3 regions of the Staphylococcus sp. IVB6214 genome follow, and region 3 is predicted to be linked to each of the others. Evidence: riboswitches for the same ligand, from Rfam matches in the RefSeq annotation. Region 3 holds a riboswitch; each other region holds the start of a gene.
What was found. A riboswitch is a leader RNA that binds a small molecule or an ion and turns the genes downstream of it on or off. The one in region 3 is predicted to bind S-adenosylmethionine.

Region 1: linked by a shared signal. The riboswitch ahead of MUA51_RS02585 (methionine ABC transporter ATP-binding protein) and the one ahead of metX (homoserine O-acetyltransferase MetX) in region 3 are both predicted to bind S-adenosylmethionine.
Region 2: linked by a shared signal. The riboswitch ahead of MUA51_RS08360 (M20 family metallopeptidase) and the one ahead of metX (homoserine O-acetyltransferase MetX) in region 3 are both predicted to bind S-adenosylmethionine.

The regions. Positions count from the first base shown of each region.
Region 1 covers NZ_CP094723.1:530,606-533,889, forward strand. The annotation lists gene MUA51_RS02570 (arsenate reductase family protein) at 1-237, shown strand, start outside; gene gcvH (glycine cleavage system protein GcvH) at 307-687, shown strand; gene MUA51_RS02580 (thioredoxin family protein) at 825-1,142, shown strand; SAM riboswitch class I at 1,182-1,290, shown strand; gene MUA51_RS02585 (methionine ABC transporter ATP-binding protein) at 1,386-2,414, shown strand; gene MUA51_RS02590 (methionine ABC transporter permease) at 2,407-3,102, shown strand; gene MUA51_RS02595 (MetQ/NlpA family ABC transporter substrate-binding protein) at 3,126-3,284, shown strand, end outside.
Region 2 covers NZ_CP094723.1:1,697,314-1,700,597, reverse strand. The annotation lists gene MUA51_RS08375 (pyrimidine-nucleoside phosphorylase) at 1-361, shown strand, start outside; gene MUA51_RS08370 (DoxX family protein) at 381-734, shown strand; gene MUA51_RS08365 (S-ribosylhomocysteine lyase) at 786-1,253, opposite strand; SAM riboswitch class I at 1,491-1,595, shown strand; gene MUA51_RS08360 (M20 family metallopeptidase) at 1,693-2,874, shown strand; gene ldmS (L-aspartate--L-methionine ligase LdmS) at 2,871-3,284, shown strand, end outside.
Region 3 covers NZ_CP094723.1:13,773-17,056, forward strand. The annotation lists gene MUA51_RS00055 (AzlC family ABC transporter permease) at 253-945, shown strand; gene MUA51_RS00060 (AzlD domain-containing protein) at 942-1,271, shown strand; SAM riboswitch class I at 1,327-1,429, shown strand; gene metX (homoserine O-acetyltransferase MetX) at 1,500-2,465, shown strand; gene MUA51_RS00070 (DUF2232 domain-containing protein) at 2,674-3,284, shown strand, end outside.

The DNA of each region.
Region 1 (3,284 bases), 520 kb from region 3:
GAAGAATTTGAAAAAATTGTGGCATCAACAGGTATAGAAGTAAAAAAACTATTCAACACGCATGGTGCAAAATATCGTGAATTAAACTTAAAAGATAAACTTGCAGATATGTCTGATGACGAGAAACTGGCATTGTTAGCAACAGATGGCATGCTTGTTAAACGTCCATTAGCAGTTTCTGGAGATAAAATTACTGTTGGATTTAAAGAAGAAACGTATCGCGATACATGGCTTTAAGAAAATAGTTGATAGAAAGTCTGCAATGTGTCAGAATAAATATAACATTAACAATTGGAGGGGATTCAAGTGGCAGTGCCAAGTAATTTAAAGTATTCAAAAGAGCATGAATGGGTAAAAGTAGAAGGTAATACAGCAATCATCGGTATTACAGACTTCGCACAAAATGAATTAGGCGATATCGTATTCGTTGAGCTTCCTGAAGTTGACGATGAAGTATCAGAAGGCGATACATTCGGTAGCGTAGAATCTGTAAAAACAGTTTCTGAACTATATTCTCCTGTTTCAGGAAAAGTTGTTGAAGTGAATGAAAACTTAGAAGATGAACCAGAAGCTGTCAACGAATCACCATACGAAAATGCATGGATGGTAAAAGTAGAATTATCAGACGAAAGTGAGTTAGAAGCATTATTAGATGCAGCTGCTTACGAAGAAATGATTGGTGAATAATGTATCATAATCTCGAGATGAAGCTGTAATTTGCAGTTTCATTTCGAGATTTTTTGTGTAACAAGCCGATATAGTAGCATATCTTTGTGTAAGGTGCTACGCTCATCCTAGAATAATAAGGTGAAGGGTTGTACGAAATGACACAGAATGATGCACAAGATGAGATGCTGACAAAACATTTCGATGAAGAGCTACATCTCATTTTTGGTTACACAACAATGTGTGGAACATGTAAAGTATCTGAACATATGTTGGATATTGTGAATGATATCTTGCAGTTACCTATAACAAAAATAAACTTAAATTATTATCCAGAATTTAATCAAGAAAATAAGATTATGTCGGTTCCAATTCTGTTGATTATGCGTAAAGATCAAGAGATTGAGAGATTGTACGCTTTTCGATCAGTATCTTTTTTGTTAGAAAAGTTAAAAAAACTTATTGACGAATCTTGATTGCGATGGTATGATTTAAACAATTCAATATTCAGAAAACTCTTATCCAGAGTGGTGGAGGGATGTGCCCTTTGAAGCCCGGCAACCGTCTAGTTATAGAAATGGTGCCAAGTCACATAAAGTTGTAAACAACTTTTGAAGATGAGAGAAAGGTATCTTTAACACATTGCCTTCTCTTTCATTAAAAAAAGAGAAGGCAATTTTTATTTGGCGTAAGAGATGCTTAGCACAAGGAGGAGCAATATGATTGAGCTGAAAAATATTGTAAAAAAATACGAGAGCAAATCCAAATCTGTCACAGCAGTCGACCACGTCAATCTTAACATTGACAAGGGGACAATATACGGAATCATTGGATTCTCTGGAGCAGGTAAAAGTACGTTAGTAAGACTATTCAACTACTTGGAAACACCGACTTCGGGCGATGTCATTATTGGTGGTGACAATATCGGTCAACTGAGTAAACAAGCATTGCGTCAGAAAAGACAAAAAGTGAGTATGATTTTCCAACACTTCAACTTACTTTGGTCGAGAACTGTTTTGGAAAATATTAAATTTCCACTTGAAATTGCAGGTGTCCCGAAAGCTGAAGCAACTGAAAAAGCCAAGTCACTGGTTGCACGTGTTGGTTTGGCTGGCAGAGAACATGCATATCCATCAGAGTTGTCAGGTGGGCAAAAGCAACGTGTTGGGATTGCAAGAGCACTTGCCAACGATCCAGAAGTACTGTTATGTGATGAGGCGACAAGCGCACTCGATCCGCAAACAACTGATGAAATTTTAGATTTACTCTTGCAGTTAAAGAAAGAGCAGAATCTTACAATTATTATCATCACACATGAAATGCACGTGATTCGACGTGTTTGTGATGAAGTAGCTGTCATGGAAAATGGACGTGTCATTGAAGAAGGTAAGGTATCAGAAGTATTTGAAAATCCACAACATCAAGTGACACGACGTTTTGTACAAGAAGATTTACAGCCAGAACATGACTTCGAAAGTATAGCTAATGCATTACAACTTGAGAAAGATGATAAGGTCATCAAGTTAACATTCTCAGGTGAAAATACGACACAACCAGTCGTTTCATATATTGCAAGAAAACATAATGTAACTGTGAACATTTTAGAAGGTAATATCAAGCAAGCCAAAACGGGAGCGGCAGGATTTTTACTCCTACATATCCCGGCTATTTCACAGGAAAACTTTAATCATTTACAACATGATTTAGAGTTGCAAAACATTCAAGTTGAGGTGATTAAACATGGGTAAGAGTTTTAGTGAAATCTTGAATGAGATGATCACAATGCCGAATGTTCGTTGGCCAGAAGTTTGGATTGCAACGTATGAAACACTATATATGACTGTGATTTCAACAGTATTTTCATTTGTTTTAGGTTTGGTTCTAGGCGTTATTTTATTCTTAACGTCCAAGAGTAAGTCAAAGGCCGGACGTGTTTTTTATAGCATCGTATCATTCTTTGTAAACTTATTCCGAGCTATTCCGTTCATCATTTTAATCTTACTTTTAATTCCGTTTACAAGCTTAATTCTTGGAACAATCAGTGGTCCAACAGGTGCGCTACCAGCGTTAATCATTGGTGCGTCACCATTCTACGGTCGACTTGTCGAAATTGCACTGAAAGAAATTGATAAAGGTGTTATTGAAGCCGCACGATCAATGGGATCAAATACTTGGACAGTTATATTGAAAGTACTCATTCCAGAATCATTACCAGCATTGATTTCAGGTATTACTGTAACAGCCATTGCATTGGTTGGTTCAACAGCGGTTGCCGGTGTTATCGGTGCAGGTGGATTAGGTAACTTAGCATATTTAACAGGTTTTACACGTAACCAAAATGATGTCATCTTAGTTTCAACGATTTTAATTTTAATCATCGTTTTTGTAATTCAATTCTTAGGGGATTGGTTTACAAATAAAATAGATAAACGATAATTTATAAAAAGGAGCATATAATCATGAAAAGAATTTTATCCATTGCATTAGTTCTTGTTTTAGCAGTCGCACTTGCTGCATGTGGTAACAAAGAAGACAAAAATGATAAGAAAGTTGTTGTAGGTGCATCTCCTGCGCCGCATGCAGAAATTCTTGAAAAAGCAAAACCGTTGTTAAAAGAC
Region 2 (3,284 bases), 510 kb from region 3:
CAATCAAGGTGGAGACGCATCTGTTGTAGATGATCCATCTAAGTTACCAACTGCGAAATACACGTTCGAATTGCCAGCTAAACAATCTGGTGTTGTGTCTGAAATGATTGCAAATGAAATTGGTATTGCTTCTATGATGTTAGGTGCAGGCCGTCAAACAAAAGAAGATACAATTGACTTAGCTGTAGGTCTTGTATTAAATAAAAAAGTTGGCGACAAAGTTGAAGAAGGCGAATCACTATTAACAATTTATGCAAACCAAGAAGATGTTGAACAAGTGAAAGAAAAATTATATGATAATATCACAATTAGTGATCGTGGAGAAACACCTACATTAATTCACGAAGTGATTACAAAATAAGTATAAAGGATTGAATATAATGAAATGGATAAGTCGACAACTGTTAGCAATCTTATTTACGGGGGCGGGTTACTTACACTTTAAACGTGAACGTAACTTCACAAATATTGTGCCGCACTATTTACCGTTTAAGAAGGAGATTGTATGGATAACGGGTGTCATGGAACTGATCTTTGGTATTGGCTTGGCGTTGAGAAAACCTGGATACTGGTTTAAACATGCGATGATTGCATTTTTATGGGCAGTATTCCCAGCTAATATTTATATGGCACGTCAGGGATTACCACTTGGTGACAAAGTGTTACCAAAATCCGTTTTATATGGTCGGCTTCCATTGCAATTTGTCTTAATGGCATGGATACGCAAACTTTAATCCAAAAAACACGGGTGCAATTGCATCCGTGTTTTTTACGTTTAATTTACTTTATCCTTCACCGAAGACATCGTGCCATTGATCACGCTTGTCTAAAAAAGCTTGTGCAATTACTTTTGCACCTTCTAATGAGTGAGAAGCAGCCCAGCCACATTGTACTTCATTGCAAGCAGGAACTTTTGTTGCATTAAGGACATCTTGAATCGTTTTTTCAATGATGTTTAATACATCTTCATAGTCATCATGATTAATAAATGAGACGTAAAAACCTGTTTGACAGCCCATAGGACTTAAATCAACCACTTTGTCTGAATGGTTTCGAATATTCTCTGCCATTAAATGTTCTAATGAGTGTAAGCCTGGCATGTCCATATGTTCTTTGTTTGGTTGTTTAAAACGAATATCGTATTTGTGGATTTCGTCACCGTTGTTCCCAGTCATTTTACCAGCTAAGCGGATATAAGGGGCAACAACTTTAGTATGGTCTAGGTTAAAACTTTCAACATTCATTTTTGGCATTGTGATAACGCCTCCTTTATAGTTTATCGTTATTTTATCATATTCAGAAGAAACTAACAGGGACATGATTTGAATTTTGAATATGTGGGTATAGATTTGAAAACAATAAAAGGTTCTATGTATAGGATATGCTGTCGAGTAGACGGAAATAACTCGTTTACAAAGATTTTAGAAAATATTGAAAAAATGACATGACAAATGATCGTAAATCCGATAGAATAAGTAATAATTAAATATAATTTATCAAGAGTGGTGGAGGGAATTGGCCCTGTGAAGCCCTGCAACCTCATCGGTGACGATAAAGGTGCTAAATCCAACAGCAAGTTAGCTGACAGATAAATGACGTGGACAAGATATTATCAACTTTGTACATACCGCACTTGATAAATGTAGCGCTCGTACAAGGTTGATATTTTTTTGAAAGGAGCTTTTTGCATTGATAACAGTAAAACAACAGATCCTAGACTATATAGATAACCATAGGCTGAACTATTTGGACATGAGTCATCAAATACATGAGCGCCCTGAATTAGGAAATGAAGAACTATTCGCATCACGATTATTAATTGATCATTTAAAGCAACATGATTTTGAAGTGACACGTGATATTGCTGGTCATGCGACGGGCTTTATTGCAACTTACCAATCTGATAAACCGGGTCCAAGAATTGGCTTTTTGGCTGAATATGATGCGTTACCTGGACTTGGACATGCTTGTGGACATAACATTATCGGAACAGCCAGTGTATTAGCTGGTGTTGCATTGAAACATGTTGTCGACGAGATTGGTGGGACTGTTGTCGTATACGGCTGTCCAGCAGAAGAAGGCGGCGAAAACGGCTCTGCCAAGGCGTCGTATGTTAAAGAAGGGCTTATAGATGTTGACGTAGCATTGATGATACATCCGGGCAATGAAACGTACCCAACGATTCATACTCTTGCAGTTGACGTGTTGGATATTAAGTTCTTCGGACGTAGTGCGCATGCTTCAGAAAATGCGTATGAAGCACGTAACGCACTCGATGCAATGTTAAGCTTCTTCAACGGTGTTGCTCAGTTACGTCAACACATTCAACCGTCTGAACGCGTACATGGTGTGATCTTAGATGGTGGGAAAGCAGCGAATATTATTCCTGACTTTACACATGCACGTTTTTACACGAGAGGGACAACACGAAAGTCACTGGATGTTCTCACTGAACGTGTGCACGATATTGCCAAAGGGGCTGCACTACAAACAGGCTGTAACTATGAATTTGGACCGATTCAAAATGGTGTAAATGAATTTATTAAAGCACCATTGTTAGATGACCTATTTGAGAAATATGCAACGGAACTCGGTGAAGAAGTCAGTCATGATGACTTTGGATTTGGATCAACAGATACAGGTAACGTAAGTCACGTTGTACCAACAATTCATCCGCATGTAAAAATTGGTCCAAGAAGCTTAGTAGGCCATACACATCGTTTTAGAGAAGCTGCAGCTAGTCCGATGGGTGATAAGGCGCTAATTAAAGGGGCAAAGATTATTGCGTTGATGGGCGCAAAATTAATTCAAGATCCAGCGCAACTTGAGAAAATACAACAAGAACATCAATTATTAAGGGAGCATTTATTATGACCGATGTAAAAAATACCCAGTCTTATTTGACGATGTCTGAGTTGTATTCAAGTGATGTCGTATATTCATCTCGACCTTCATATGTGTCGAACCCTTGGTTAGAACCCGATGAACATCAATCTAACTTCTTATCTGCGAGAGAATTGCTGATAGCGGATATGCCCGTAATTGTTCATGAAGCAAGTGTGACAGATAAGTTAGCGCAATTATTTGCGATGATTCATCGTCGTATTCCTGATAATTTGTATTCTTTTAGAGATCAAACATCATATGAAACTTTGTTACAACGACTTGTATATGAAGAGGGACGGAAAGTTTATTTTCAATATGTACATGGTGATGATATCGTCCCTGCTGACAAGTATGCGATGAATAAACAGACTTTTATTGATTTGAATAACAAGTCAAAA
Region 3 (3,284 bases):
TTACTCTCTAAATTAATATAGATACACGAAGGCCTTTCGAAGTGAATTCTCTCTCACTTTGAAAGGTCTTTTTTAATATTAAGACATCCCTAGACTCTCTATTGTCAGAAAATTTAGTGATATAAAACGGTGTTTTAACAGTGTTTTTAGACATCGGTTTGTGTGCATGCACTGTGAAGGTTGTCTAACAATGTAGATTTTGAAATTGTTTTGTAATACAATAAGTTTAATTTTGATGAAGGGGGTCACATCATGGCATATCAGACATTCAGACAAGGCATCAAAGATTGTATTCCAACCTTGCTTGGATACGCAGGTATTGGATTTTCATTCGGTGTCGTGGGGAGTACCTCTGGCTTCAATCTATTCGAAATCGCATTATTGTCCATTTTAATTTATGCTGGAGCAGCGCAATTCATCGTGATTGCTTTGATGGCTGTTCATACGCCCGTATGGGTCATCGTCTTAACCACGTTAATTGTCAACAGTCGAATGTTTTTGTTGAGTATGACGTTAGCTCCGTCCTTCAAATCAGAAACATTAGGTCATCGTGTCGGCATCGGCGCATTGTTGACGGACGAGACATTTGGTGTAGCCATCACACCTTATTCAAAAGGGGAGATGATTGGTCGTAACTGGATGCATGGCTTGAATATTACAGCATATCTATTTTGGATTTTTACGACAATTCTTGGTGCTGCGCTCGGTGACTTTGTGAGTCGACCGGAAATGTTTGGACTTGATTATGCGATATTAGCGATGTTTGTTTTCTTGGCAGCGGCACAATTAGAGGGCGTACAGAAGTCTAAGATACGTCTATATATGTTGCTCATCTGTGTTGTCACCGTATTAATGCTTGTATTAAGTCTATTTATGCCGTCTTATCTCGCAATTATGATTGCATCAATATTGACGGCGACATTAGGGATGGTGATGGAACAATGACATGCTATTTCTTAATTGCGGTCGTCTTATCAGGCGTTGTAACATTGCTCGTGCGCATTTTGCCACTTGTGATGATTTCACGACTCGAACTCTCTGAGAAATTCATCAAATGGCTCTCATTTATTCCGATTACGTTATTTACAGCACTTGTCGTCGATGGCTTGATAAAGCAGCAAAGCGGTGTATTTGGCTATGCGATCAACTGGACGTTTGTCATTGCGCTCATTCCAACAATATGGATTGCATTACGTACACGGAGTTTGACAATAACGGTATTGGTGGGGATGGTAGCTGTGGCGTTATTGAGACTGATGATGGCTCCTTGATGTTGTTTTATAGACAAAAATAGTGTATCATAACACTTAATTTAAATATGCTGAAAACTTATTGAGAGAAGCTGAGGGATTTGGCCCGTTGACGCTTCAGCAACCACTTATATACAAGAACGGTGCTACAACCAACGATTGCGGTCGGATAATAAGTCATCCTATATAGATAAGACTGTATCGTTGTTGGCTCAATGATACAGTTTTTAATTTTTAGGAGGGCGAGCAATGAGCAACTATACCGTAGATACGTTACATTTAGGAACATTCACAACAGAATCAGGCGAAACAATTCAAGATTTACAATTGCGCTATGAATACGTCGGTTACAAAGGGCAGCCATTGGTTCTCGTTTGCCATGCTTTAACGGGCAATCACCTAACTTATGGCACAGATGAACAGCCAGGGTGGTGGCGTGAAATTATCGATGGTGGGTATATGCCATTTCACGACTATCAGTTTTTGACATTTAACGTCATCGGTAGTCCGTTTGGATCGAGTTCACGTGCCAATGACAGCGACTTTCCAGAGCATTTAACGATGCGTGATATTGTTAGAGCAATCGAACTCGGCGTGAAGGCACTCGGTTATACAGAAATTGATATTCTGATTGGAGCGTCACTCGGTGGCATGCAGGTGATGGAGCTGTTATACAATCGACAGTTTCACGTGAAAAAAGCGGTGATTCTTGCAGCAACAGCGAAGACGTCTTCGTATAGTCGTGCATTTAACGAAATTGCACGTCAAGCCATTCATATAGGGGGGACGGAAGGTTTGAGCATTGCACGACAACTTGGGTTCTTAACTTACCGCTCTTCGAAAAGTTACGAGTCAAGATTCACACCTGATGAAGTCGTCGCTTATCAAAAACATCAAGGGGACAAGTTCAAGTCATCTTTTCATTTAGAGAGTTACTTAACACTGCTCGATGTCTTAGATAGTCATGATATTTACCGTGGTCGTGATGACGTTAGTGCTGTATTTCGCATGCTCGACACGAAAGTTTTAACGATAGGTTTCGTCGATGACTTGCTGTATCCAGATGATCAAGTTGAAGCGGTCGGTCAACATTTTCGATATCATCGTCACTTCTTCGTTCCTGACAACGTCGGTCATGACGGCTTCCTGCTAAACTTCAATGATTGGGCACCTTATCTCTATCATTTCTTAAAAGTTTCCCGTTTTCGTCGCTAGGCTTAGACGGATATCCGACATTTTGTTATAATCAAAGGAATGAAGAAAAGAAGGGGTAAAATTTTGAATATGCGTATGCATAACAAGACGTAGACGCCTCATTCTATTCATATTTTGTCAGTGTCGTATCAATCCAAGTCATTGTATTCACACGGCAAAATTTGTAAAATAAGCGATAAAGAAATAAATTAGTTTGGAAGTGGCGTTATTGTTTTCAAAAATACAGTTTAAGCCAATGTTGCTATGTACACTTGCATGGCTGTTGGTCATCTTAGTAATAGACTTCTTACCCGCATTAGGATTGATTGTTGCACTGTTTGCAACACTCCCGGGTATTATATTATGGCATCGCTCAATCCATTCGTTCGGCTTTAGCGTCTTTGTTACATTCATCTTTGCCACATTAACAGGTAGTGTCTTGTTGATGAGCTTTATGATGATTGTTTTCGTAATCAGCGCATTGATTGGACGTCTGTTACAGCAGCGTGCTTCTAAAGAGCGCATCTTGTATATGACAACATTGGTATCGAGTGTATTAACGCTAGGTGTGATGATGTTTTTACAAAGCATTCAACAATTACCTTATGCTCATGAAATGTTAGAACCTTATCAAGCCGTCGTAGATCAAGCAGCTGCAATGCAAGATGTAGATGAAGCATCAAAAGAAGTATTGAATGCATCGGTACAACAACTTGCTATACAAATGCCAGGTTTGATTGTCATTGCATTGGCAATTTTCATGTTTTTAACACTCGTTATTATTTGTCCTATTTTGCGTAAGTTCAAGATTGCAACGCCCGTATTCAGACCTCTCTTTTT